3 regions of the Plantactinospora veratri genome follow, and region 2 is predicted to be linked to each of the others. Evidence: riboswitches for the same ligand, from Rfam matches in the RefSeq annotation. Region 2 holds a riboswitch; each other region holds the start of a gene.
What was found. Region 2 has a riboswitch for cyclic di-AMP ahead of V1634_RS30190 (C40 family peptidase). Riboswitches for the same ligand answer to the same signal wherever they lie in the genome.
Positions count from the first base shown of each region.

Region 1 (7,698 bases), on a different contig from region 2:
GGCGCCCGGGCCGCCTCGGCCGGGTCGTCGGTGATGTGCAGCAGCCGGGTGCCCTCCGGCAGGTAGCCGTGCCGGCCGGGGACGTACGGGTAGTAACGGAACACCGGGGCACCGATCACCAGGACGGTGTCGTGGCCGACAAGCTTCTCGGCCAGTGGCCCGATCGCCGGCGGCAGCAGTCCCTGGAACTGCGGATGGTCCTGCGGGAAGCCGACCCGGTCCGCGAACGGCGGCTGCCAGACGGGTGCCCGGGTCCGCTCGGCGAGGGCGACCGCCTCGGCCCAGCCGCCGCTGCGGTCGACGCCTGAGCCGATCACCAGCATGGGGTGTCGGCTGTCCGCCAGGATCTCGGCGAACCGGTCCAGTTCCGCCGGATCGGGGGCGACCCGGGTGCTGACCCGGCGTACCGGCGAGGTGCCGGTGGCCGGCTCGTCCCAGTCGTCCAGTGGCAGGGAGAGGTAGACCGGCCCGGCCGGCGGCTGTACGGCGGTGGCGAGCGCCCGCATGAACGCCTCGGGAATGTCCTGCGCACGCAGTGGTTCGTGGCTCCATTTGACGTACGGCTCGGGCAGTTGGGTGGGGCGCACATTGGTCAGCATCGGCTCGGACAAATTCATCGTCCGGGTCTGCTGGCCGGCGGTCACGATCATGGGCGTCTTGTTGTGCCAGGCGGTGACGAGACTGCCCATTCCGTTTCCGGTGCCGGGCGCGGTGTGCAGGTTGACGTGCACCGGCCGGCCGCTGGCCTGGGCGTAGCCGTCCGCCATCGCGACCGCCGAGGCCTCCTGGAGGGCCAGAACGTAGCTGAAGTCGGCCGGAAAGTTCTTCAGGAATGGCTCCTCGGTGGAGCCGGGGTTGCCGAACAGGGTGGTCAGGCCGAGGGAACGGAGCAGGTCGTAGGTAGCTTCGTGCACCGTTGTCATCGGAAGGAGCCTCCTGGAGTCCTCGTCCCATGTTCGAGCCACCGGACCAAGCCGGTCATTTCCGTCATACCGTACGCGTACATGATCATGCTGGTTTATCCGCTGGCCGCCTGCCGGCCCGGGTGCCCGGGCGGCGCTGTCCCAATCGCGCTCCGAGTCACTGTTTTCGCTGTTCAGTGGGGTTGGCAACGGCAGAAGTCGGCCAGTAATGTCGGCGAGTCTGGTCCGGCCCCTTGGTCGCCGTACGGGTGACACCGGAGCAGACCCGCCGAGTCGTTCCGTAACGAGCCGGGGACCCATAGTTATCTGGGGTGAATCCGCGAGCCACTGGCCCGTGGTAGGGCGGCCTTCCCGCCCGAATCCGTCAGCTAACCCGGTAGGCGGTGTCGGAAGGAGTAGCTGTTCGTGCGGCACCACCCGGGCCCCGGCCCATCCCCCCAGTTCCCTCGCTGCGTCGCGCCCCCACTCCCGGCCGTCGCGACCGTCCCGGACCACCCGGTCCCCGGCCGCCACCCCGACCTGGCCCGATAGCGGTCTGTGACGCGGAAGTCGTCGACGCGCGGGCACCCCGCCGGCCCACTGGCCGGCAGTTCCCGGTGAGGCCGCCGGTCGGCCGCGACGGATCGTGGTGGCGCTGATTCCACCGGTACGCCGATAGCAGCGCCGCACCGGTCGGCGCACCGTCGGTCCGTCCCGCCGAATGCCTGTCGGCGGACCTTTTCCCGTGCGATTCCGTGCGATTTCGCGTCACATTCCCCGCAGCGAAAGAAACGCCGCGTCATTTCCTGCCCCCCGGTAGCGGTGGCGCGCATTTCCTCTGGAGGACAACGTTGAAGCACGCAATTAACGGGCGGTTCAGGACCGTCATGTCGGGCCGGCGTAACCGGCTCGCGCTCGCCTCGGCCGCGGTGCTCGCCGCCGCCGCCTCCACCGGGGTCGTCCTGACCTCGAACGACTCGGCCGAGGCGCCGCAGCCGCCGACCGTCGCCGTCGCCGAACTCGGCGCCCCGGCGGCGGGTCAGGCCGGAGCGGCGGTCACCACCGCGCCGGAGACGACCGCACCGACGACGACCGCCCCGGCGACCCCGTCGCAGCCGGCCAGCACCGCGCCGGGCACCAAGGCGCCGAGCGCGGCGGCGAAGGCGGCCGCGGCCAGCACCCCGAGCAAGCCCCCGGCGCCCCCGGAGTCGAAGCTGCTGGACTACCAGTTCCAGGCCCAGATCAACGGCTGGTACTGCGGCCCGGCCGCCACCCGGATCGCGCTGACCGCCCGGGACAAGAAGCCCAGCCAGGACGCCGTCGCCGCCGACCTCGGCACCACGACGAGCGGCACGAACTCGGCCCTGGACACCACCCGGGTACTGAACAAGATCATCGGTACCGATTTCTACCGCACCACCGCCATCCCCGGTGGCGCGGCCACCCCGGCCCAGATGGACCGGCTCCAGGCGGACGTCGTGCACGCCGTCACCAGCGGGTACGCCGTGGTCGTCAACATCGCCGGCTCGGCCACCGACCTTGCCGGCGGCTGGCACAGCTACCCCGGCGGGCACTACCTGACCGTCGTCGGCTACCGCGACGACGGCCGTACGGTGAAGATCGCCGACCCGGCCATCCCGGGCGAGGACAGCAGCTACTGGATGACCACCATCGACCTGGCGAACTGGGCGGCCACCCGGGGCTACTCGTCCTGACCCGTCCCGGCGATAGCAGCACCGACGACGACGCCGGCCCGACCCCACCCACCCGGACGACCCGTGCCGACCGGGGGTGTGGGACGGGCCGGCGTCGTCGTCGCGAGCGGTTCCGCGCCGGCCTTGGTCAGGTGCGGGTCACTGGCCCTGCCACACCGCCTGGGCGCCGGTGTCACCGGTGCGGAACACGTAGTAGAGGGTGATCCCGGCCGCCGCCAGGCAGAGCACCCCGAGCACCAGGGTCAGCACCGGCGACCCCTTGGCGGTCACAGCGGCGGTGCCGTCCTCGCCGTCCGCGCCACCGTCGGCCCCGGCGGCCCCCGCGGTCACCGGTGGGGCGGCGACCCGGGGCTTGACCAGGAAGACCAGCGCCAGGGCCAGCACCCCGAGCACGAGCGTCGCGTACAGGGTGTTGGTGCCGAGATCCTGGTGCTCCGCCAGCCTCGGGACGTACTCCGGGCTGACCCGGTTCCGGGACTCCAACCGGGCGAGGAAACGGTCACCGGAGAGCTTGGCCATCAGCGCGGCGAGTGGGGTGGCGACCGCGAGCAGCCCCAGCACCCAGCGCAGGTGTGGGCGGACGAACGGAAGGAACGCGTACCCGACCGCGGTCAACGCGAGCAGTGGCACGAAGACCACCGCGGCATGGACCAGGAACGGGTGGGCGGGAATGCCCATGAACTCCTCGAGCACCGGCGCCTCCTCGGCGACAGATGGGATTGGCGGAGGAAAGGGTGGGACGGCAGGCGTACGAGCCGGGCGGGGCCGACCGGCTCCGGCGGCCCGTACGGCGGGAAGACCGTTGACATGGTGCCCGGGGCGTACCGCGTTGACAAGGCCCAGACCGCTGAGGTGCAAGGAAGGGCCCCCGCATATCGCATTCTGTTGTAGCGGGGGCCCTTCCTTACACCGGTGCGGGTTCGCCGGCGACGTACTCGGTGTACTCGGCGACCGGGGTGAAGCCGAGCCGGTCGTAGAGCTTGTACGCCGCCGTGTTCTCCGCGACCACGTTCAGCGCCACCGTGTCGACGGTTTCCAGCAGCCGCCGGCAGAGCGTCGCCACCACCGTGCTGGCCAGCCCCTGCCCCCGGTACGCCGGAGCCGTCGTCACGTTGCCCAGCGCGGCCACCCGGTACCGCGGCGACCAGACGTGCACCCCGGCGACGGAGACCAGTTCGCCGTGCCGGCGCATCCCCACGTAGTGACCGGTCTCGACCATCCGGGGGGCGAACCAGTTGCCCGGATAGGCCGTCCGGTAGAAGGCCGTCAGTTCCGGTACGTCGGCCTCGGTCAGCACCTCGCCACCGGGCACCACCCGGGCCAGCCGGTCCGGGTCGGTGAGCGCCATCTTCAGGTGCGCACCGCGCGACCTGAGCGGGTACTCCCGGGCCAGCACCGCCTCGCCGCCGGGGGAGAGGTGCGCCTCGAAGTGCCGGGGCAGCAGCGGGAGCAGACCGGTGAGCAGTTCGGTCAGCACCGCCGGTGAACGGTGCAGCGCCAGCAGCACCGGGGTGGGCCCACCCTGGTAGAGCAGCGCCACCGCGTCGTCGCGCCGGTACCAGGTGGTGTACGGCCAGTAGAAGTCGTCGAGGTCGCCGAGTTCGTACGCGTGCAGGTGCGGGTCGCGGCGCAGCAGGCCGGCCAGTTCGTTCCGGTCGTGGCTGGTCCTGATCATCGTCACCGACGCATCATGGCACAGCCCTCACGTCGGGAGCGCGGGCTCAGGGGACCGGCGCGGGGCGGGGCGAGGGTACCGACTGGGCGGCCCCGGCGCCGTCCAACTGCCGACGGGCCTCGTCGAGGAAGCCGTCGGCGTAGCGCTGCTCCGGGAAGTCCCCGAGATAGCGGGTACGGGTCCGCCACCGTGCCTCGGCGAGCGGATCGGTCTCCAGTAGCCGGTCCAGTACGTCGTCTACATTGGACATCTGCGGGTCGAGTACGTAACCCGAGCCGGCCAGCGGGAAGCCCTCGACGAACCGCTCGCCCTCGCCGACCCGGTCGGTGACCGCGTACGGCTTACCGGAGTAGAGGTAGTCGGAGATCACCGCCGAGACGTCCGAGACCAGCGCGTCCGAGGCGTTGACGCAGTCGACCAGGCTCATCTTCTTCGCCGCGTCGACGCCGAAGACGTGCCGCCGCCCCGTGCTCGCCCGGTGCTCGGCGAGGAGCTGCTCGATCCGGGCGAGCTGTCGGGCCGACGCCGGATTCTGCGAGGTGTACGGGTGGGCCCGCAGGATCACCGTCACGCCCCGGTCCAGCAGCCGGCGGACCAGGGTCTCACCCACCGGCAGCGAACAGTGGTCGACGTCGGCGTTGTGCCCGGTCCAGGTCGGCGTGTAGAGCACCACCTTGTCGGCCCGGTCCCGGATCGGCTCCCGGCGTACCGCGATCGACTCCACCTGCGGGCGACCGACGATGGCGAACTTCTCCCGGGGGATCGTCACGCCGTTGCGGGCGTACCGGTCGATCGCCGCCTGCCCGGCCACGAAGATCCGGTCGAAGATCGCGGAGACCGGATTGGCGCTCGGTGCCTTGTCGCTGTCGCCGTGGTGCAACTGGATGTGTGTGAGGTGCGCGAAGCGGATGCAGTGGCTGTTCTTCGCGCCGTGGTTGACGTAGAACGCCACCCGCAGGCTCGGCACCATCGCCTCGTCGATCGAGCGCGGCGTCGGGCAGACCACCACCGGCGCCTTCGTGGCGGCCGAGATCGCCGGCAGGAAGTTCGGCTCCCGCAGCAGCACCATGAACGGCCGGCCGATCCGCTCCAGGTACGGCAGCCACATCATGACCTGGTATTCCGAGCCGGGCGGCGCGGAGAAGTAGAGCAGGAACTCCGGCTGGTGCCGGCGCAGCGCCTGGGTGACCGCACTCTGCCCGCCGGAGGGCCGCAGCCGGCGCAGCGCGATCGGCCCGACCGCGCCGACCGCGGCGGCCGCGCCGACCAGCACGGTCAGCACGAGGGCGGGCCAGACCGGCAGGGTGAACGCGGCGCTGCCGGCGAGCAGCACCAGCAGGGCCAGCACCGCCGGCCCGAGCCGGTCGGTCACGAGCAGCGGCGACGACCGTACGCCGAGGTTGGCCGAGCGGACCTCCAGCTCGGCGGCGTCGCGCAGCGGCCGCTCGGCCAGGGTCAGCCCGAGCAGGGCCGCACCGGTGAGCGCCAGTGCCACCGTGTTCCACCCGGACCCGGGCAGCCGGTGGGCGTATCCGACCAGTACCCCGGCGATCAGCAGGACCGGCTCGGCGACCAGTTCGGCACGGGGGTTGACCCGGCGCTCCATCCAGAGCGCGACCGCGCCCGCGCCGGCCAGGACGAGGCCCGGCAGCTCGGCCGAGGTGAGGGCGAGGAGCAGGAAGGACAGCACGGCCAGGCCGGCACTCAGACACCGGACGGTCAGTTTCCTGACCAGATCGCCACGCATGCGCTTCCTTCCTCGGATCGCCGGGGCCCCGACAGTGCGGGACCTGGCTAGGGAGTGCCGACCCGGGGCGGCGGCACCAGTTCGGTGGAGCGTTGCCGGCCGACCCGGGCGGGCCCGGGCTCCTGCTCCGGACCGGCCGGGGGCCGGCCGTTCGGCTCGGTGCCGCCGGGCTCGGCGCTGTTCGGCTCGGTGGCGTTCGGCTGGGCGGCCGGCTCGGCGACCGGGTCGCCGGGGGAGCGGCGTACGTCGACCACCTGGCCGGTCAGCCCGGAGAGCAGCACGTCCAGTGAGACCCGGGCCACCGTGTCGGCCGCCAGCAGGGTGTGCTCCGGCTCCTCCCCGAACGCCCGGGTCCGCATCGGGGTCGCGGTCCGCTCGGGGTTGACGCAGTTCACCCGTACGCCGAATTCGGACCACTCGTCGGCGAGCGCCTGGGTGAGGTTGACCACGGCGGCCTTGGTGGCGGAGTAGAGGGCGTACCGGGCCCGGCCCCGGGTGTAGGAGCTGGAGGTGTAGAGCAGCAGTTGCCCCCGGGTCTGCTTCAGGTAGGGCAGCGCCTGCCGGGCGATGTCCACCGGGGCGACCAGGTTGACCTGGAGCATGTGCGCGATGGTCGCCTCGTCCATCTCGGCGAGCGCGCCCATCCGGAGCACCCCGGCGGTCACCACCACGTGGTCGATCCGGCCGGTCGCCTCGAAGGCGCCGCGCAGCGCGGCGGCGACGTCCTCGCCCCGCTCCACGTGGGTGCCGGTGCTCGACCGGCTGACCGGGAAGACGTCCGCCCCGTAGCCGCGGGCGACCTCGGCCAGCCGTTGGCCGATGCCCTCGCTGCCGCCGAAGACCACCACCGTGCGGCCGCTCAGCTCCTCGACGTACGCCCGCTCGTCGACCAGCCGGGGCGCCTGGGCGGCGGCGAGCTGGAACAGCTTGTCCGCCAGGTGTACGTCGACCGGGTGGGTGACCTTGATGTTCTCGTCCGAGCCCTCGATGACCTTGATCGGCACCTCGGGCAGGTAGCGCAGCACCACTCCGCAGTCGTCGGTGGCGCTGAACTCCGGGTCCTGTCCGGCGAGCGCGTAGGCGGCCCGGATGGTGCGGGACCGGAACGCCTGCGGCGTCTGCCCCCGGCGCAGCCGGGACCGTACCGGGATGTCGGTGATGCAGTCCTCGTCGTCCACCTGGATGATCGTGTCCGCGGACGGGATGGCCACGTCGACGGCCGAGTGCGTCCAGAGCGCGTTGACGCACTCCCGGACGATCCGGGGGCTCAGCAGTGGTCGTACCGCGTCGTGGAAGAGCACGTTGCAGTCGTCCGGCCCGATCGCCGCCAGCGCCAGCCGGGTGGTGGCGTTGCGGGTGTCGCCGCCCTCGATCACCTGGCTGACCTTGCGGAAGCCGGCCCGCTCGACGATCTGGCGCGCCTCGGCCAGGAAGCCGGGCGCCATCAGCACGATGATGTCGTCGATCTCGGGCGCGTTCTCGAAGACCGCGACGGTGTGTTCGAGGATCGGCTTGCCGGCGATCTTGAGGAGCTGCTTGGGGATGCCGAGCCCGACCCGGGTCCCGGTGCCGCCGGCCAGGATCACGGCGACGGTCCGGGTGGGCCGCCAGGGGGCGGCGTCCGGCTCGCCGGCCGGCCGCGTCGCCGGGTTCTGCACC
Region 1 covers NZ_JAZGQL010000036.1:146,511-154,208, reverse strand. The annotation lists gene mdlC (benzoylformate decarboxylase) at 1-923, opposite strand, end outside; cyclic di-AMP (ydaO/yuaA leader) riboswitch at 1,180-1,321, shown strand; gene V1634_RS33175 (C39 family peptidase) at 1,790-2,617, shown strand; gene V1634_RS33170 (hypothetical protein) at 2,756-3,310, opposite strand; gene V1634_RS33165 (GNAT family N-acetyltransferase) at 3,522-4,292, opposite strand; gene V1634_RS33160 (CDP-glycerol glycerophosphotransferase family protein) at 4,339-6,039, opposite strand; gene V1634_RS33155 (bifunctional cytidylyltransferase/SDR family oxidoreductase) at 6,087-7,698, opposite strand, start outside.
Region 1: another riboswitch for cyclic di-AMP. It lies ahead of V1634_RS33175 (C39 family peptidase); the one in region 2 lies ahead of V1634_RS30190 (C40 family peptidase).

Region 2 (7,698 bases):
AGCGTCTCGTACGTCTTGCGGCAGTCGTCGACACTGAAGATGAGCCAGCCGCCCGTGGCCCCCTTGGTGAGCAGCTCGCGGACCTGCTGCGCCGTCTCCTCGCTCAGCACCGGCGGGCCCGGCGTCGTCAGCAGGATCTGCCGCTCCGGCTCGCCCGGGACGTTGACGGTGAGCCAGCGCATGATTCCGAGGTCGGTGTCGGTGTTGACCTCCAGGCCGAGCTTGCCGACGTAGAAGTCAAGGGCCTCGTCCTGGTCGAGGACGTAGATCTGCGAGTGCGTGATGCTGTTGAACATGTCCCTCACGCTACGGCGGGGGAGGGCCGAAAACTTATCCAAAACTGATCAGTGTGCGGGGCTGTACCGGCAGGTCAGCCGGTCAGGCACTCGGCCGCATCCAGGCCATCGTGAAGCATGTCGGGACGTTCGCCGGCACCGCCTCCTTGCGGTACTCCCGGGGCGATCGCCCGACGATGTCCCGGAAAGTACGGCTGAAGGTGCCGAGGCTGCCGAAGCCGACGTCGAAGCAGATGTCGGTCACACTGCGATCGGTCTCCCGGAGCAGGAACATCGCCCGCTCCACCCGACGCCGCTGGAGGTAGCGGTGCGGCGTCTCGCCGAACGTCGCCCGGAAGGTACGGGCGAAGTGCGCCTCCGAGACATGTGCGATCCGGGCCAGCGCCGGTACGTCCAACGGCTGCGCGTACGCCCGGTCCATCGCGTCCCGGGCCCGGAGCATCCGGCGATTGGTGTCTTCCACGGCCCGACCCACGGTTCCATCACACCACGCCCGCCCGCGACCTCCCCACGCTGCGGGTCGCCGGCCTCTGTGAGCATGCCGAATGTGCCTCTTCGTGGTCATCTCGACGGCTCCCGGTCGGGATTTGCCGGTTGACGAATCCGGCCGCCGATCGATGAGTTTCGGGTCGTGTGGACGTCACAATTCGCAGGACCCGCAGGACTTGACGCGTTCGAACCCGGAGGAGACGCATGGCAAAGCTCATCTACTCGATGATCACCTCGCTCGACGGATACGCCGAGGCGACGGAGGGCGGCATCGGCACCGGGGCCGACGACCAGCAGGTGCACACCTTCATCAACGACCTCTTCCGCCCCGTCGGCACCTACCTCTACGGCCGACGGATGTACGAGACGATGGTCTACTGGGAGACCGCGCACACGGAGCCCGACCAGCCGCCGCACATCCTGCAGTACGCCCGCGACTGGCAGGCCGCAGAGAAGATCGTGTACTCCACGACGTTGAAGTCGGTGTCCAGCGCGAAGACCAGGATCGAGCGGACCTTCGACCCGGACGCGGTACGCGAACTCAAGGCCGAGGCTGATCACGATCTCACCGTCGACGGCCCGAACCTCGCCGCCCAGGCCATCGCCGCCGGCCTGGTGGACGAGTACCACCTGTTCATCACCACGAGCGTTGTCGGCGGCGGCAAGCGGTTCTTCCCCGACGGCGTGCGCCTCGATCTCGAACTGGTCGAGGAACGCGCCTTCGACAGCGGACTGATCTACGCGCGCTACCAGACCCGCTGAGCCGCGGTCGTCGCCGCGATGAAGGGCGAGCGGAAGAAGGCGGAAAGGCGGTGGCGACACGACGGCGAGCGGCCGCAACGGACGCTGAGGCTCGCGGGCCTATCGCAGGGCAGCCCGCTCGTCGACGCGGTAGTCCGGTTCGCCAAGGAAGGCGTCTCGTGTCATGGGGCCGAAGCCGATGCTGACGGTACGCAGAACGTAATGCCAGTCGGCCATCCCGGTCATCGAGGAGAAGCGGTTGTTCGTCTGCCACCGCACCCACTCGCCGTGCTGGAGCATCACCACAGGACGATGATTTCGGACCGGTGCCCCGAAGCTTGCGGGAAGCTGCACCCTGAGCACGTCCCGCATCAGGCGAAGGTTCAGCTCGTGTCGTGGCGGCAGGTCGTGAACGCTCCTGACCTCGGGCACGAAGTCGTTCTCTTCCCGCATGACGACCTCGTGGAGCAAGGGGAGAGGGCCGTCCGGTAGATCCGGTAGTGGGAACGCGGTCGGGGCGGAGTTGCGGAGCGCTGCCTGTGGGAAACCCCGGGATCGCTTGCTCCAGGTCGTGCGGATCCGCTGCACGGTCACGTCCATGCCGGTCATGATCCTGTCTGCCATCAACGAGCGGCAACCAACTTCGGCAGGACAAGCCACCGGCGGCACCGGGAACGGATGCGCGTTGACCCCGATCCGGCAGGACCACAACGGAGGTAGGAGGGGCAGGCAGATAGCACGACACCCAGACTGGGGATCAGATACGACGAAGGCCCAGCGTCAGGAAATGTCCTCTGACCTGGGCCTTCGTTGTTGGAGCGGGTGACGGGAATCGAACCCGCACTGTCAGCTTGGGAAGCTGATGTTCTGCCATTGAACTACACCCGCGAGCGGACCCCACTGTACCCGGTCGAGTCCGATCATGCACTCACCCTCCCCCGGGTACGGCTCCGAGCGCTCCGTCGCCCCATCAGATCCCGCGCGAACCACGCCGGGTCGCCTCGTTTGCAACCCTGGCCACGGATAGTAACGTCCGCCTCACCTGCAACTATGGCTCTGTGTCACCGCAGAGCCACTCTCCGAAAGCAAAGGGTCTGGCAATGGCGTTTCGTGGACTGTGTTCGTCGTCGCGTTCCGGCGCGACCGGCATGGCGAGCATGTTTCTCGTCCTGCTGCTCGGAACCGGCCCGGTGGTGGCGGCACCTCCGGGTTCGGCCGGACGATCCGGCGAACCGGATTGCGCCGAGACGACCAGCGGCCACCCGAACCCCGTGGCACCGCACGCCGGGGCAGCGAACGCCAAGGCCAAGCCCGGGGCGGCGCACTCCGCCGAGCCCAACGAGCTGACCCCGGCCGAGGCCGCCGAACTGGACCGAGCGGTCGACTCGGCGTACGCGCAACGGATCGGGATCGCGCCGCTCGGCGTACCGGGCAAGCTCAGGATCATTGTCGACGTGGTGTTCCATGTTGTCAGCGAGAAGCGGACCCGGGCGGACGGGGACATTCCGCTGTCCCTGATCCACGCCCAACTGAAGGTGTTGAACGACGCCTTCGGCGGGCGTACCGGTGGGGCCTGGACGCCTTTCCACTTCAGGTTGAAAAAGGTGAACCGGGTGGTCAACCCGGCCTGGTACCCGATCGTGGCGGAGAGCCCGGCGGAGGCGCAGATGAAGCGTGCGCTGCGGGTCGGCGGCAAGCACACCCTGAACATCTACACGGGACTGCTCGACGACGAGTTGCTCGGCTGGGCCACCTTCCCGCAACGTGACCTCGACCCGTACGACGGGGTGGTGGTGCTCGCCGAGTCGCTGCCGGGCGGCACGGCGGCACCGTACAACGCGGGTGACACGGCGACTCACGAGGTCGGGCACTGGCTGAACCTCTACCACACCTTCCAACAGGGCTGCGCGGGTCAGGGCGACCACGTCTACGACACGCCCGCCGAGGCGGAGCCCGCCTTCGGCTGCCCGGAGCGACGGGACACCTGCACGACGAAGCCGGGTCTCGACCCGATCCACAACTTCATGGACTACTCGGTCGACGCCTGCATGTACGAGTTCACGTACGGTCAGACGTTCCGGATGCTCAAGGCGTGGAAGGCCTTCCGGGAACCGTAGGTCAGGATGTCGGTACCGGCTCCGCCTCGACGGCCCGGCGCCGGCCGCGCCGCTTCGGCCCGGTGGCGGCGCCTGCTCCCGCGGCGCCCTCGGCTGTGGGGACGGCGCCGGCCGGGTCGAGCCAGACCTGCACGGCAGGGCGCTCGGACCGATCTCCGGCGGCGAGCGGGGTGGCGCCGTTGCTGCCGTGCCGGGCCACCATCGCCACGTCGACGGTGAACTCGAAGAGCCGCCAGTCGACCTGCGGCGCGGCCCGCAGGTTGCCGGCGAGCTGGTCCACCCGCGCCTGGTCGGTCACCGGGCGGGCCCGACCGGCGACGTAGGCCTCGTCGTCGCTGTCCTCGGGCGGGAAGGAGTGCAGCGCGTAGCGCCCGTCCCGTTCGAGGTCGCGCCGCTTCGGAGAGTCGACGACGAAACAGAAGAGTCCCTCGTCGGTGATGACCGGGGACACCGGGTGCACCCGCGGCCCACCGTCGGCGCGCACGGTCGCCAGGTAGCCGAGACCCGGACCGTACTGCTGGATGAGAACGCGGATCGCGTCGGCGAGTCGGGGCTCGTCGGAGGCGAATTCGGACCAGGATGCCATGAGCACATTCTATCGAACACCTGTTCGATCACCTACCCCGAACCCACCCTCATCCCACCCATCGGCGAGGTCGTGGCCGGCCGGCTCCGCCCGACCGCTAAGGTGGTCCGGTGCTGCTCTCCGACCACGACCTAGTGATCGAGATCAAGGCGGGCACGCTCGCGCTGGAGCCGTTCGAGCCCGCGCTGGTGCAGCCGTCGAGCATCGACGTACGCCTGGACCGGCTCTTCCGGGTCTTCAACAACCATCTCTACACGCACATCGACCCGGCGGTGCAGCAGGACGAGCTGACCTCGCTGGTCGACGTGCCGGACGGCGAGCCGTTCGTGCTGCACCCGGGTGAGTTCGTGCTCGCCTCCACCCTGGAGGTGATCTCGCTGGGCGACCAGCTCGCGGGCCGGCTCGAAGGAAAATCCAGCCTCGGCCGGCTCGGCCTGCTCACCCACTCGACCGCCGGCTTCATCGACCCCGGCTTCTCCGGGCACGTCACGCTGGAGCTGTCGAACGTGGCCAACCTGCCGATCCGGCTCTGGCCCGGGATGAAGATCGGCCAGCTCTGTATCTTCCGGCTCTCGTCGCCGTCCGCCCACCCGTACGGGTCGGCCGTCTACGGCTCGCGCTACCAGGGGCAGCGCGGCCCGACCCCGAGCCGCTCCTGGCAGAACTGGCGCACCTGGCCCACCCGCTGAGGCCGCGTCCGGGCGTCGACACGGACCGAAGGAGGAACCCCCGCCGCAGTTGCGCGACGGGGGTTCCTCCGTTGACACGGTCGGTCGGCGAGACGTCAGCCAGGTCTGCCGAAGCTGTGGATCTCGCCGTCGTCCATCCGCTTCATCTTCACCGGCTCGCCGGCCCGGGAGGCGTGCACGATCCATCCGCCGCCGACGTACATGCCGACGTGGCTGAGGTCGGCGTAGTAGAAGACGAGGTCACCGGGGCGTAGCTGGGAGCGGCTGACCGACTTCACCTGCCCGCGCTGCGCCCGGGCGTTGTGCGGCAGCCCGACGCCGCCCTTCGCCCAGGCGGCCAGGGTCAGGCCGGAGCAGTCGTACGAGCTGGGGCCTTCCGCACCCCACTTGTACGGCTTGCCGATCTGGGCACAGGCGAACTTGACCGCCTGGCCGGCCGGGCCACCGGGGTAGGTCGCCGGGCAGGGCGCGGGCCGCAGCGGGCCGGCGGAGCCGTTCCCGTACGCCTGGATCCGCAGCTTCTGCAACCGCTCGACCTCGGCGTCGATCTCCTTCTTCTTCGCCGCCAGTTCCGCCTCGGTCTTGGTCAACTGGGTGACCAGCCGGTCCAGCGGGGCCTTCTGGGAGGCGTACTTGTTCTTGAGGTCGACGACCGCCTGCACCTCGCGCTGCTGCTGCCGGGCGAACTGGTCGAGCACCGAGAGCTGGCCGACGAGCGCGGTCGGCGACTTCGTGGTGAGCAGGGCGTTGACCGCGGATGCCTTGTCGCCCTTGTACGCCTGCACGGCGAAGTCGCTCACCCGGTTCATCGCGGCGTCGATCTGCGACTGGAGCGGGGCGATCTTCTTCTGCAGGGCGGCGGCCTGCTTCTTCTTCGCGGTCAGGTCCTGCCGGGTGGCGTTGTGCTTCTCGACGACCGGCTCCAGTTTGCGCCAGGCGGTGTCGATCTGCTGCTCGATCTCGGCCACCGACGGTTCGGCGAGCGCCGGCGTCGTGCCGGTGAACAGCACGGCGGCGCTGGCCAGTGCCGTGAGCGCAATGGCGAGAATGGACCTTCGAGGGCGCGGCTTCGCGTTCCCGGCGTCGGCGGAGGCCGATCGGAGGGATGGCGACCGCGGCGGGGCAGGGGGAGCCACCGGGGTCCGTACTCCTTCTTCCGTAGCCCGCCTACCGGGTTAGCTGACGGGTTCGGGCGGGAAGATTGTCGCCCTACCGCGTGAGACGCGGATTCACCCCATGAACCTCGGGTCCCCGGTTCGCTCAGTGTGACGATTCGGCGGTGTCGAGACGTCGCCGCCCGGCTAGGCGGCCTGCCGTCGGCTCGACGGTCCCCAACACTAGAGAAGGGTGTTATCCAAACGCAACCCCGTGATCTGAGTCGATTCGTTATGTATCGGATCGGTCGCTGACGGTGGGAGCGTTCGCACCCACCGAACCGGAAGCCCGAACCCGCCGATCACGCTCGGTATACGTGAAGGATTCCTACATAGTGACGACCTTGGTCGGCAGGTATTGACCAGCACCGGTCCCGGGTGGAGGGTGATCGGCAGGCCCACCCCCGGCTCATGGAGGTTCGATGCTTCCCACGAAACAGCCGCTGAGCAGGAGAATCGCGATCGGCGCCGCGGTCGTCGGCGCCGCCGCGCTGCTGCCGGCCAGCCCCGCGCCAGCCACCGCCGCGCCCGCCGACACCCGGCAACAGGAGTACGCCGCCGCGGCGGCCGAGTTCGGCGTACCCGAGAGCGTGCTGCTCGGAGTCTCCTATCTGGAATCCCGCTGGGACACGAACGCCGGCACCCCGAGCACCAGCGGCGGGTACGGCCCGATGCACCTCACCGACGTCGCCGGGCTGGCCGCCGAGCCAACGGGGCACCCCGAGCACGGCGAGGACCGACGCGGCGACCCGGCCCGACCCGCCCGACCGGTGCCCGGACCCGCCGGCCCGCACCTCGACCGGAGCGCCGACGCACCGCCCGGCGGGCAGACCCTGGACGCCGCCGTCGCACTCACCGGAGTCGACGAGCACCTGCTCCGCGCCGAACCGGCGGCGAACATCCGCGGCGGGGCGGCGCTGCTGGCGTCGTACCAGAAGGCGCTGGCCGCGCCGACGGGCCGGGCCAGCGACCCGGCGGCCTGGTACGGCGCGGTGGCCCGGTACGCCGGCAGCGACCGCGCGGACGCCGCGGCGGCCTTCGCCGACGAGGTGTACCGGACCATCGCCGAGGGCGCCAGCCGGACCACCGACGACGGCCACCGGATCACCCTGCCCGGCCGGCCGGGGATCGCCCCGCAGCGCTCCTGGCTGGACCGGCTCGGCCTGCCCGGCGCGCCCCGCCCGGACGGGCTGGAGTGCCCGCGCGACATCTCCTGCGAATGGATCCCCGCCCCCTACCAGGCGTTCGGGGACGGCGACTACGGCAACCACGACCTCTCCGACCGGCCCGCCCGGCAGAAGATCGAATACATCGTCATCCACGACACCGAGGGCAGCTACGACACCACCCTGCGGCTGGTGCAGGACCCGACCTACGTGAGCTGGCAGTACACGCTCCGCTCGGCGGACGGGCACATCGCGCAGCACGTGAAGGGCAAGGACGTCGCCTGGCACGCCGGCAACTGGTACGTCAACGCCAAGGCGATCGGCCTCGAACACGAGGGCTTCGCCGCCCAGGGCACCTGGTACACCGAGGCGATGTACCGGACCTCGGCCAAACTCGTCCGCTACCTCGCCGACCGGTACGACATCCCGCTGGACCGCGACCACGTCATCGGGCACGACA
Region 2 covers NZ_JAZGQL010000031.1:47,461-55,158, forward strand. The annotation lists gene V1634_RS30150 (VOC family protein) at 1-296, opposite strand, end outside; gene V1634_RS30155 (AraC family transcriptional regulator) at 379-771, opposite strand; gene V1634_RS30160 (dihydrofolate reductase family protein) at 990-1,547, shown strand; gene V1634_RS30165 (hypothetical protein) at 1,647-2,126, opposite strand; tRNA gene V1634_RS30170 (tRNA-Gly) at 2,341-2,414, opposite strand; gene V1634_RS30175 (zinc metalloprotease) at 2,675-3,643, shown strand; gene V1634_RS30180 (pyridoxamine 5'-phosphate oxidase family protein) at 3,645-4,229, opposite strand; gene dcd (dCTP deaminase) at 4,340-4,918, shown strand; gene V1634_RS30190 (C40 family peptidase) at 5,014-5,928, opposite strand; cyclic di-AMP (ydaO/yuaA leader) riboswitch at 6,067-6,207, opposite strand; gene V1634_RS30195 (N-acetylmuramoyl-L-alanine amidase) at 6,495-7,698, shown strand, end outside.

Region 3 (7,698 bases), on a different contig from region 2:
CGGCGGTGCGAGCGACGGCGACGGTGTGAGCAGCGCCGACGGCGGCGGTGCGCGGCCGAATGCCGGCGAGGCGCTGCACCGGGCGCTGGCCGAGGCCACCGACGCGGCCGGTCCGCCGGCCGCGACCGACACCGACCAGGCGGGGCGGACCCACGCCATCTGGTTGCAGGGGCCGGGGCCCCGCCAGGACGAACTGCTGGCGCTGGCCGGTGCCGGGGAACTCGTCGTCGCGGACGGCAACCACCGCAGCCTGGCCGCGCAGATCGGCGAGCTGCCCCGGTTCCTCGCGGTGGTCACCACACCCGGCTCGGTGGCGATCCAGCCGTACAACCGGCTGGTCAGCGAGCTGACCAGCACCCCCGACGAGCTGCTGGACCGGCTGCGTGCGACCGGCGCCAGGGTCGAGCAGGTGGCGGGCCCGGCGGCGGTACCGGACTCCGGCGGCACGATCCAGCTCTACGCGGCCGGCAGGACCTACGCGGTCACCCTCCCCTCGGGTTCCGGCGGGGGAGTGGAGGACCTCGACCACGCGCTCGTCGAGCGGGTGCTGCTGCGGGACGCGCTCGGGCTCGACCCCGGCGACAAGCGGATCACGTACGTCGGTGGGGACTACCCGGCGCGGTGGCTGGTCGGCGAGGTCGACGCCGGCCGGGCGGAGCTGGCGATCCTGATCGCCCCGGTGACCGTGCAGGACTTCGTCGCGGTCAACCTGGCCCGGCAGAAGATGCCCCGGAAGAGCACCTGGTTCACCCCGAAGGCCCGGGCCGGGCTGGTCCTTGCCGAGCTGGGCCGGGACACGGCGGAGACGCCGCGCGACTGACCCTGCGACGAGCTGGCGGTACGGCTCAGTACGCTGCCGGGCGCGCCGGCGGCGTTCCGGGCGCCCGGCACCGTACCCGTGGGCGGTGCCGGGTTGTGATCTGTCCGGCTGTCGCGGTGCCTGCCGGCGGGTGCCGGTGGCGGGCTGACAGACTCGCGGTATGCGCGTCTATCTGGGATCCGACCATGCCGGCTACGAACTGAAGGTGCACCTGGCCAACCACCTGGCCAAGCAGGGCTACGAACTGGTGGACGTCGGGCCGTTCCTCTTCGACCCGGACGACGACTATCCGGTCTTCTGCCTGCACTGCGGCGCCCGGGTGGTGGCCGACCCGGGCAGCCTGGGCGTGGTGATCGGCGGCTCGGGCAACGGCGAGCAGATCGCCGCCAACAAGGTGGCCGGGGTGCGCGCCGCGCTCGCCTGGAACGTCGAGACCGCCCAGCTCGCCCGGGAACACAACGACGCGAACGTGGTCGCGGTCGGCGCCCGCCAGCACACCCTCGACGAGGCGACGGCGATCGTGGAGGCGTTTCTCAGCACGCAGTTCTCCGGTAACGAGCGGCACGCGCGGCGGATCGGGCAGGTCGCCGAGTACGAGCGCTCCGGCGCGCTGCCGGCGCTGCCCGCGTCGTAGCCGGACGGGCCGCCCGCCCCGCTCGTCGGTGGCGGGCGCTCAGCGGCCGCCGCGCGGCAGTTCGTCCCGGGGCACCCAGTTGCGCCGGACCAGTACCAGCCGGTCGGCCGCCTCGGCGAGGTCGGCCTCGGTCGGCCGGGCCGCGTCCCGGGCGCGCATCGCCGCCGCGACACTCACCTGGGAGGCGCCCGAGCCGATCAGCCCGCGCAGGCCGCGTTCCGCGTCCCGGTCGTCCCCGGCGCCCGGCCCGGTACCCGGGTCACCGCCGCGACGGCCCTGTTCGGGTGTGCCGCCGCTGCCGCTCGACGGGTCGTGCCGCAGCCTCCGCCGTCGACGCTCCGGCTCGGTCATGGTCCCTCCCCGATCCGCTCGTCGGCGTCACGACCGGCAGACCTGAGCTGGTCGACGCCGTCGCTCCGCCCGGTCATGGTGTCGACCCTACCGGCCGGTGGCGTGCCGGTCCCGGCTCAGCGGCCCCCGAACCGGCGGGAGCCCCGAACGCCGGCACGCTCTGTGACCCGTGCACAGCCCGCCGAACGCGGCGGAGGTCGGCCAGGGGCGGCGGAACTCGGGCTGGCAGGTCGAACGGCGCGGGGTCGTCGCCCTGTCCGGTGGATCGACGCTGGCTCGGCGCGGGCTTTGCCGGCTGGCTACCCTCGGAACTGGACCGGGTTCCGGGCCCGGGCCGATGGGGAGGACAGGACAGATGGCAGACCAGACGCAGCCGTGGGCCGAGCGGACCGTCGAGATGCCGCCCGGTGCGGAGGGACCGGGGATGCCGCCGGGCCCCGAGGGCTTCCGGCGCGGTGTGGCGCAGGTCGGGGTGCCTCGGCCGCGCACCGAGCCGGAGGCGCCGCACGAGCCGACCGGTACCGGGTGGCCGATGGTGGAGCAGGAGCGGGAGCAGCTTCCGCCGGGCTACCACTGGCGGCAGCTGCGCATCGGGCGGCACTGGAGCATGCTGGGCGGCCTCTTCGCCTTCGTCTGCTGGGGGATCTGGGCGATCTCGGCCCGGGGTGACCTGACCAGTCCGGTGGTCACCTTCGTGCTGACCCTCTTCGTCGCGGTCGGCCTCTTCGCGCTGGCCCGGTTGGTCGGCCGGGTCGTCTGGGAGCGTCAGCTCGGTCGGATCCGGCGTAGTGCCCGGGGCGCGCACCTGGTCACCGGGATCTTCCTGGCCGGGGTCGGGGTGGCGTACCTGCGCCAGACCGAGTGGGTGGTCGACCTGTGGAACTGGGTGGCGGGGCTCTGAGCGACCCGTGCGGCGACCGGGATGACCGGTAGATCCGGACAGGTGTTGATCGAAGTGACAAATCACAATTTGGTCACTCGATAGTTACCGAGCGCGTGGCGCCCGATTACTGGGCGCTACTATTCGGTCTCCGTCCTCCCCCGGAGGTTTCCACGGTGACCCTGCTCAGCGTGATAGTCCCGGTCTACCAGGTGCGGGAGTACCTGGCCGACTGCCTGGACTCCATCCTCGACGCGTCCTTTCGCGACCTCGAACTGGTGGCGGTGGACGACGGTTCCCGCGACGGCAGCGCGGCGATCCTGGCCCGGTACGCCGAACGCGACTCCCGGCTGGTGGTGGTCACCCTCGACCGCAACCAGGGGCTCGGGGCGGCCCGCAACACCGGCCTGTCCCGGGCCACCGGCGAGTACGTGTGGTTCGTCGACGGCGACGACTGGCTGCCCGAGGGGAGCCTCACCGCCGTCGCCGAGCGGTTGACCCGGACCCGGCCCGACCTGCTGGTCACCGCGTACACCCGGTACTACCCGAACGGCGGGACCCGGCACCTGTCGCTCTCCCAGGTCGGTGCCGGGGGGTCGGGGCCGGAGACCTTCACCCTCCGGCAGCGGCCGGGCCTGCTGTCGGTGCTGCACATCACCTGCAACAAGGTGATCCGGCGCCGGTTCCTCCTCGACCTCGGCCTGACCTTCGGCCCCGGCTGGTACGAGGACGTCTCGTTCAGCTTTCCGCTGATGCTCGCCGCGCAGCGGGTCGCCCTGCTGGACCGGTGCTGTTACGCGTACCGGCAGCGTCCCGAGGGTGCGATCACCGCGACGGTCAGCGATCGGCACTTCGAGGTCTTCGCGCACTGGGACCGGGTGCTGTCCGGGCTGGACGCCGACCCGGCGGTGCCGGCCGAACTGCGTCACCTGATCTTCCAGCGGATGATCTGGCACCTGTTGCAGGTGCTCGGCCATCCCCGGCGGGTGCCGCCTGGCCGCCGCCGCGAGTTCTTCGCCGAGATCGTCACCCGGTACCGGGCCCACCTGCCGCCCGCCGGCTACCAGCCGCCGGGCGGCGCTGTCGGGCTCAAGCACCGGCTGGTCGGTCGCGGAGCGTACGGGCTGTTCGCCGCGCTCCAGGCCGCGCGGCGGGCACACGTCGGCGTGGTGACCCGGGTCCGGCATCCGCTCGCCGGGACACGGTCGACGGCCGGTGCCGGCGGCTCGGCCCCGGTGGCCGTGCCCGGCAGCCGGGTCGAGGCGGTACCCGGCGAGTTGACCGACCGGCTGGGCTGAACCCACCGGGCACGGGCCCGGGCGGCGGGCGCGGCGCCCAGGGCGGCGGGCGCGGGTACCGCGGGCGACCGACCCGGGCGGCGCAGGCGGCGGGCCGGCGGATCAGCCGTGTTCGCCGAGCGGCCCGACCCGCCAACCCCGGCGAAGGCACTCCTCGAGCAGGTGGGGCAGGGCGGCGAGGCTGGCCCGCCAGGACCCCGGCGCGGAGGTGCAGTCGGAGTCGTGCAGCAGTACCGTGCCGCCGCCGGCCAACCCGTCGCGCAGCGTGTCGAGTACCGAGGAGGGGGTCGCCGACCGGGTCCAGTCCCGCCCCCAGCAGGTCCAGAGCACCGGGGTCAGGTCCAGCCGGCGCGCGGCGATCAGGGCGGCGGCGCTGAGCACCCCGTACGGCGGGCGGAAGAACCGGGGTACCCGCCCGGTCACCGCTCCGACCAGCTCGCGGGTCCGGGCCAGGTCGCGATAGGTGGCGTGCGGGCCCCGGAGGAGCAGATTCCGGTGTGCCCAGCCGTGCACCGCCACCTCGTGCCCGGCGGCGACGAGATCCAGCCCGAGTTCCGGTGCGCGGGCCAGCATCGACCCCAGCAGGAAGAAGGTCGCCCGGGTCCGGTGCGCGGCGAGGGTCTCGACGAAGAGCGGGGTGGAGGCCGGGTCGGGGCCGTCGTCGAAGGTGAGCGCGACGTGCCCCGGCGAGCCGCGTCCGCTCAGCCGGGGAAAGAACCGCAGCCGTACCCCGGGCAGCACCGTCACGGCCGGCACCACCTGGGCGGCCAACACGGCCGGCACCACCTGGGCGGCCAACGCGGCACCGACGGCCGTCGCCGGTACCGCGCGTCCGCGCACTCGTTCCTCCGCCCGCCGCACCATTCGCTCCGCCCGCCGCACCGTCGCGGACGCGGTTACCCGCCCGGCCGGGGTTCATCCTCACCCGGACGGGTGCCCGGGCCGGTCACTCCGGTTGCCACGTGGCGGCCTGCTCCGGAAGCGTCCCGGCGTTTGCCGGGGCGTCGGCCGGGTAGCCGGCGCGGGCGACCGGGGAGGTTCGGGACGGGGGAGCGGATGCGGGGGCGACCTGCGGCGCGGGTAGCGGTGATCACCGGAGCGAGTGCCGGGGTGGGTCGCGCCACGGCCCGGCTGCTGGCCCGCCGGGAGATGCGGCTCGCCCTGCTGGCCCGGGGCGGTACCGGTCTTCGCGGCGCGGCCGAGGACGTCCGGGCGGCCGGGGGCGTGGCGCTGCCGATCGAGACCGACGTGGCGGACCACCACCAGGTGGAGGCGGCGGCGGACCGGGCGACCAGCGAACTCGGGCCGATCGACCTCTGGGTCAACAACGCCATCGTCTCGGTGTTCGCGCCCTTCAAGGAGATCGGACCGGAGGAGTTCCGGCGGGTGACCGAGGTCTGCTATCTCGGGTACGTCCACGGCACCCGGGCCGCCCTCGACCGGATGCTGCCGCGCGGGAGCGGCACGATCGTGCAGGTCGGGTCGGCACTGGCCTACCGGTCGATCCCGCTCCAGTCCGCGTACTGCGGCGCGAAGCACGCCATCGCGGGCTTCACCGAGTCGCTGCGCTGCGAACTGCTGCACGACCGGAGTCCGGTCCGGCTCACCATGGTGCACCTGCCGGCGCTGAACACCCCGCAGTTCGACTGGGTACTGTCCCGGCTGCGCAACCGCGCCCAGCCGGTGCCACCGATCTACCAGCCCGAACTCGCGGCCCGGGCCATCGTGCACGCGGCCGACCGGCCGGGCCGGCGGGAGTACTGGGTCGGTGCCTCGACGGTCGGCACCATCCTCGGCAACCGGCTGGTGCCCGGGCTGCTCGACCGGTATCTGGCCCGGACGGGATACTCCGGCCAGCAGACGGAGCAGCCGGCCGAGCGGGGTCGACCGGCCAACCTGTGGCACCCGGTCGACGACGGCACCGGGGTGGACCCGGGCGCGCACGGCTCGTTCGACACGCCGTATCGCACACGGAGTCCGCAACTCTGGCTGTCCCAGCACCGGGGCGCGGTGACGGCGGGTCTGCTCTCGGCCGGTACGGTGGCCGGTGTGCTGTTCGGCACAACGCCTTGGCGCCGACGGTGACCGGAGAATCACGCCACCGACCAACCTGGACACGTTTCCGCACGTCAGACGGCTGACAACGCGCTTGGTAAATAGCCGACAGCAGCTAGTCGATAATGGTGGACAAAGCATGACCTTCGATGCGTCTGACGCGCCGTGATTACTGATAGTCGTTGCCTGGCAACGCTTTTGCCTGCGAACGGGTCTTGCCATTCGGGAAGTGAAACCGGGTATGCTGTCTGCCGTTCATAGCCGCCGGATACCGAGTGGTGCCGGCGCTGATCGCCGCCTAATCGCCACACGGCGAGCCGGGGACCCACGTACCCCTGGGGTGAATCCGCGCGAGCGGTAGGGACCACTTCCATCCCGAACCCGTCAGCTAACCCGGTCGGCGGCCGACGGAAGGGATACATGTGAGGGCACCCCTACGCCGAAGGCTGGCGACTGCCCTGGCACTGCTCACCGCCGCAGCTCTGGTCGTGGTCCCGTCGGAGGCGTCGGCGGCACCCGCGCCGAAACCGGCCCCCCAGGAGGAGGCCGACTCGCCGGTGCTCGGAGACGTGCTCGCCAGCGCCGGCAAGCGGCTCGCCGAGGCGAAGGCCGAACGCACCAAGTCCCAGCGGCGGCAGCAGCAGCTCGGCAACCAGTTGAAGCAGGCGGAGGCCAGGCTGGCGGCGCTCACGCCGGAGGCGAGCCAGATCGCGGCCGAGTCCTACCGCAGCGGCAAGCTCAGCGCCATCTCGATGCTGCTGACCAACAACTCGTCCGACTCCTCGTCGAACTCGTTCATCGAGCGGGCCTCGGCGCTCAACGAGCTGAACCTGTTCAACAACAGCAAGCTCCGGGCGCTCAACCAGGCGCGCAACGAGGTCGGCGCGGCCAAGAAGGCGATCGACGAGGAGGTCGCCAAGCAGGCCGCGCAAGAGAAGATCATCAAGAAGCAGCAGTCGGACGCGAAGAAGGCGCTCGCCCTGGTGGGCGGCAACTCGCGCCCCGACAAGGGGCTGGTGGCGGCCACCTCGCCGGTCGCCCGGCCGGGGCCGGGGATGGCGGACGGCTTCCCCGGGCTGCCGTGCAACAAGAAGGACCCGACCACCAGCGGCTGCATCACCGCCCGGACGCTCCACATGTACAACGAGGTGCGCCGGGCGGGCTTCAAGAGGTTCGTCGGCTGCTTCCGGCCCGGTGGGCCGTTCGAGCATCCGAAGGGCCGCGCATGTGACTGGTCGCTGCGCAACTCCGGGTTCAGCCGGGCCGCCAACGACGACCAGATGAAGTACGGCAACGACCTGGCCGCGTTCCTGATCCGCAACGCGGACCGGCTCGGCATCCTCTACGTGATCTGGTACAAGGAGATCTGGTTCCCGGACGAGGGCTGGAGTTCCTACAGCGGTCCGAGTGACCACACCGACCACGTGCACGTCTCGATGCTGTAGCCCGAGCCAACGCCACCGCCCCGTCACCTGTCCGCTCAGGTGGCGGGGCGGTGGCATTGTGCGGACAGGTCGCGGCGCCGACTGGCATCATCGGCGGGTGGCCAGCATCGAAGTCGTCCTGGGCGACATCACCCGGGAGCACGCGGACGCGATCGTCACCGCCGCCAACGAGTCGCTGCTGGGCGGCGGCGGTGTGGACGGTGCCATCCATCGGG
Region 3 covers NZ_JAZGQL010000004.1:155,116-162,813, forward strand. The annotation lists gene V1634_RS05550 (DUF1015 family protein) at 1-820, shown strand, start outside; gene V1634_RS05555 (ribose-5-phosphate isomerase) at 981-1,454, shown strand; gene V1634_RS05560 (hypothetical protein) at 1,494-1,805, opposite strand; gene V1634_RS05565 (hypothetical protein) at 2,161-2,706, shown strand; gene V1634_RS05570 (glycosyltransferase family 2 protein) at 2,862-3,983, shown strand; gene V1634_RS05575 (polysaccharide deacetylase family protein) at 4,086-4,823, opposite strand; gene V1634_RS05580 (SDR family oxidoreductase) at 5,040-6,068, shown strand; cyclic di-AMP (ydaO/yuaA leader) riboswitch at 6,324-6,457, shown strand; gene V1634_RS05585 (coiled-coil domain-containing protein) at 6,461-7,483, shown strand; gene V1634_RS05590 (O-acetyl-ADP-ribose deacetylase) at 7,581-7,698, shown strand, end outside.
Region 3: another riboswitch for cyclic di-AMP. It lies ahead of V1634_RS05585 (coiled-coil domain-containing protein); the one in region 2 lies ahead of V1634_RS30190 (C40 family peptidase).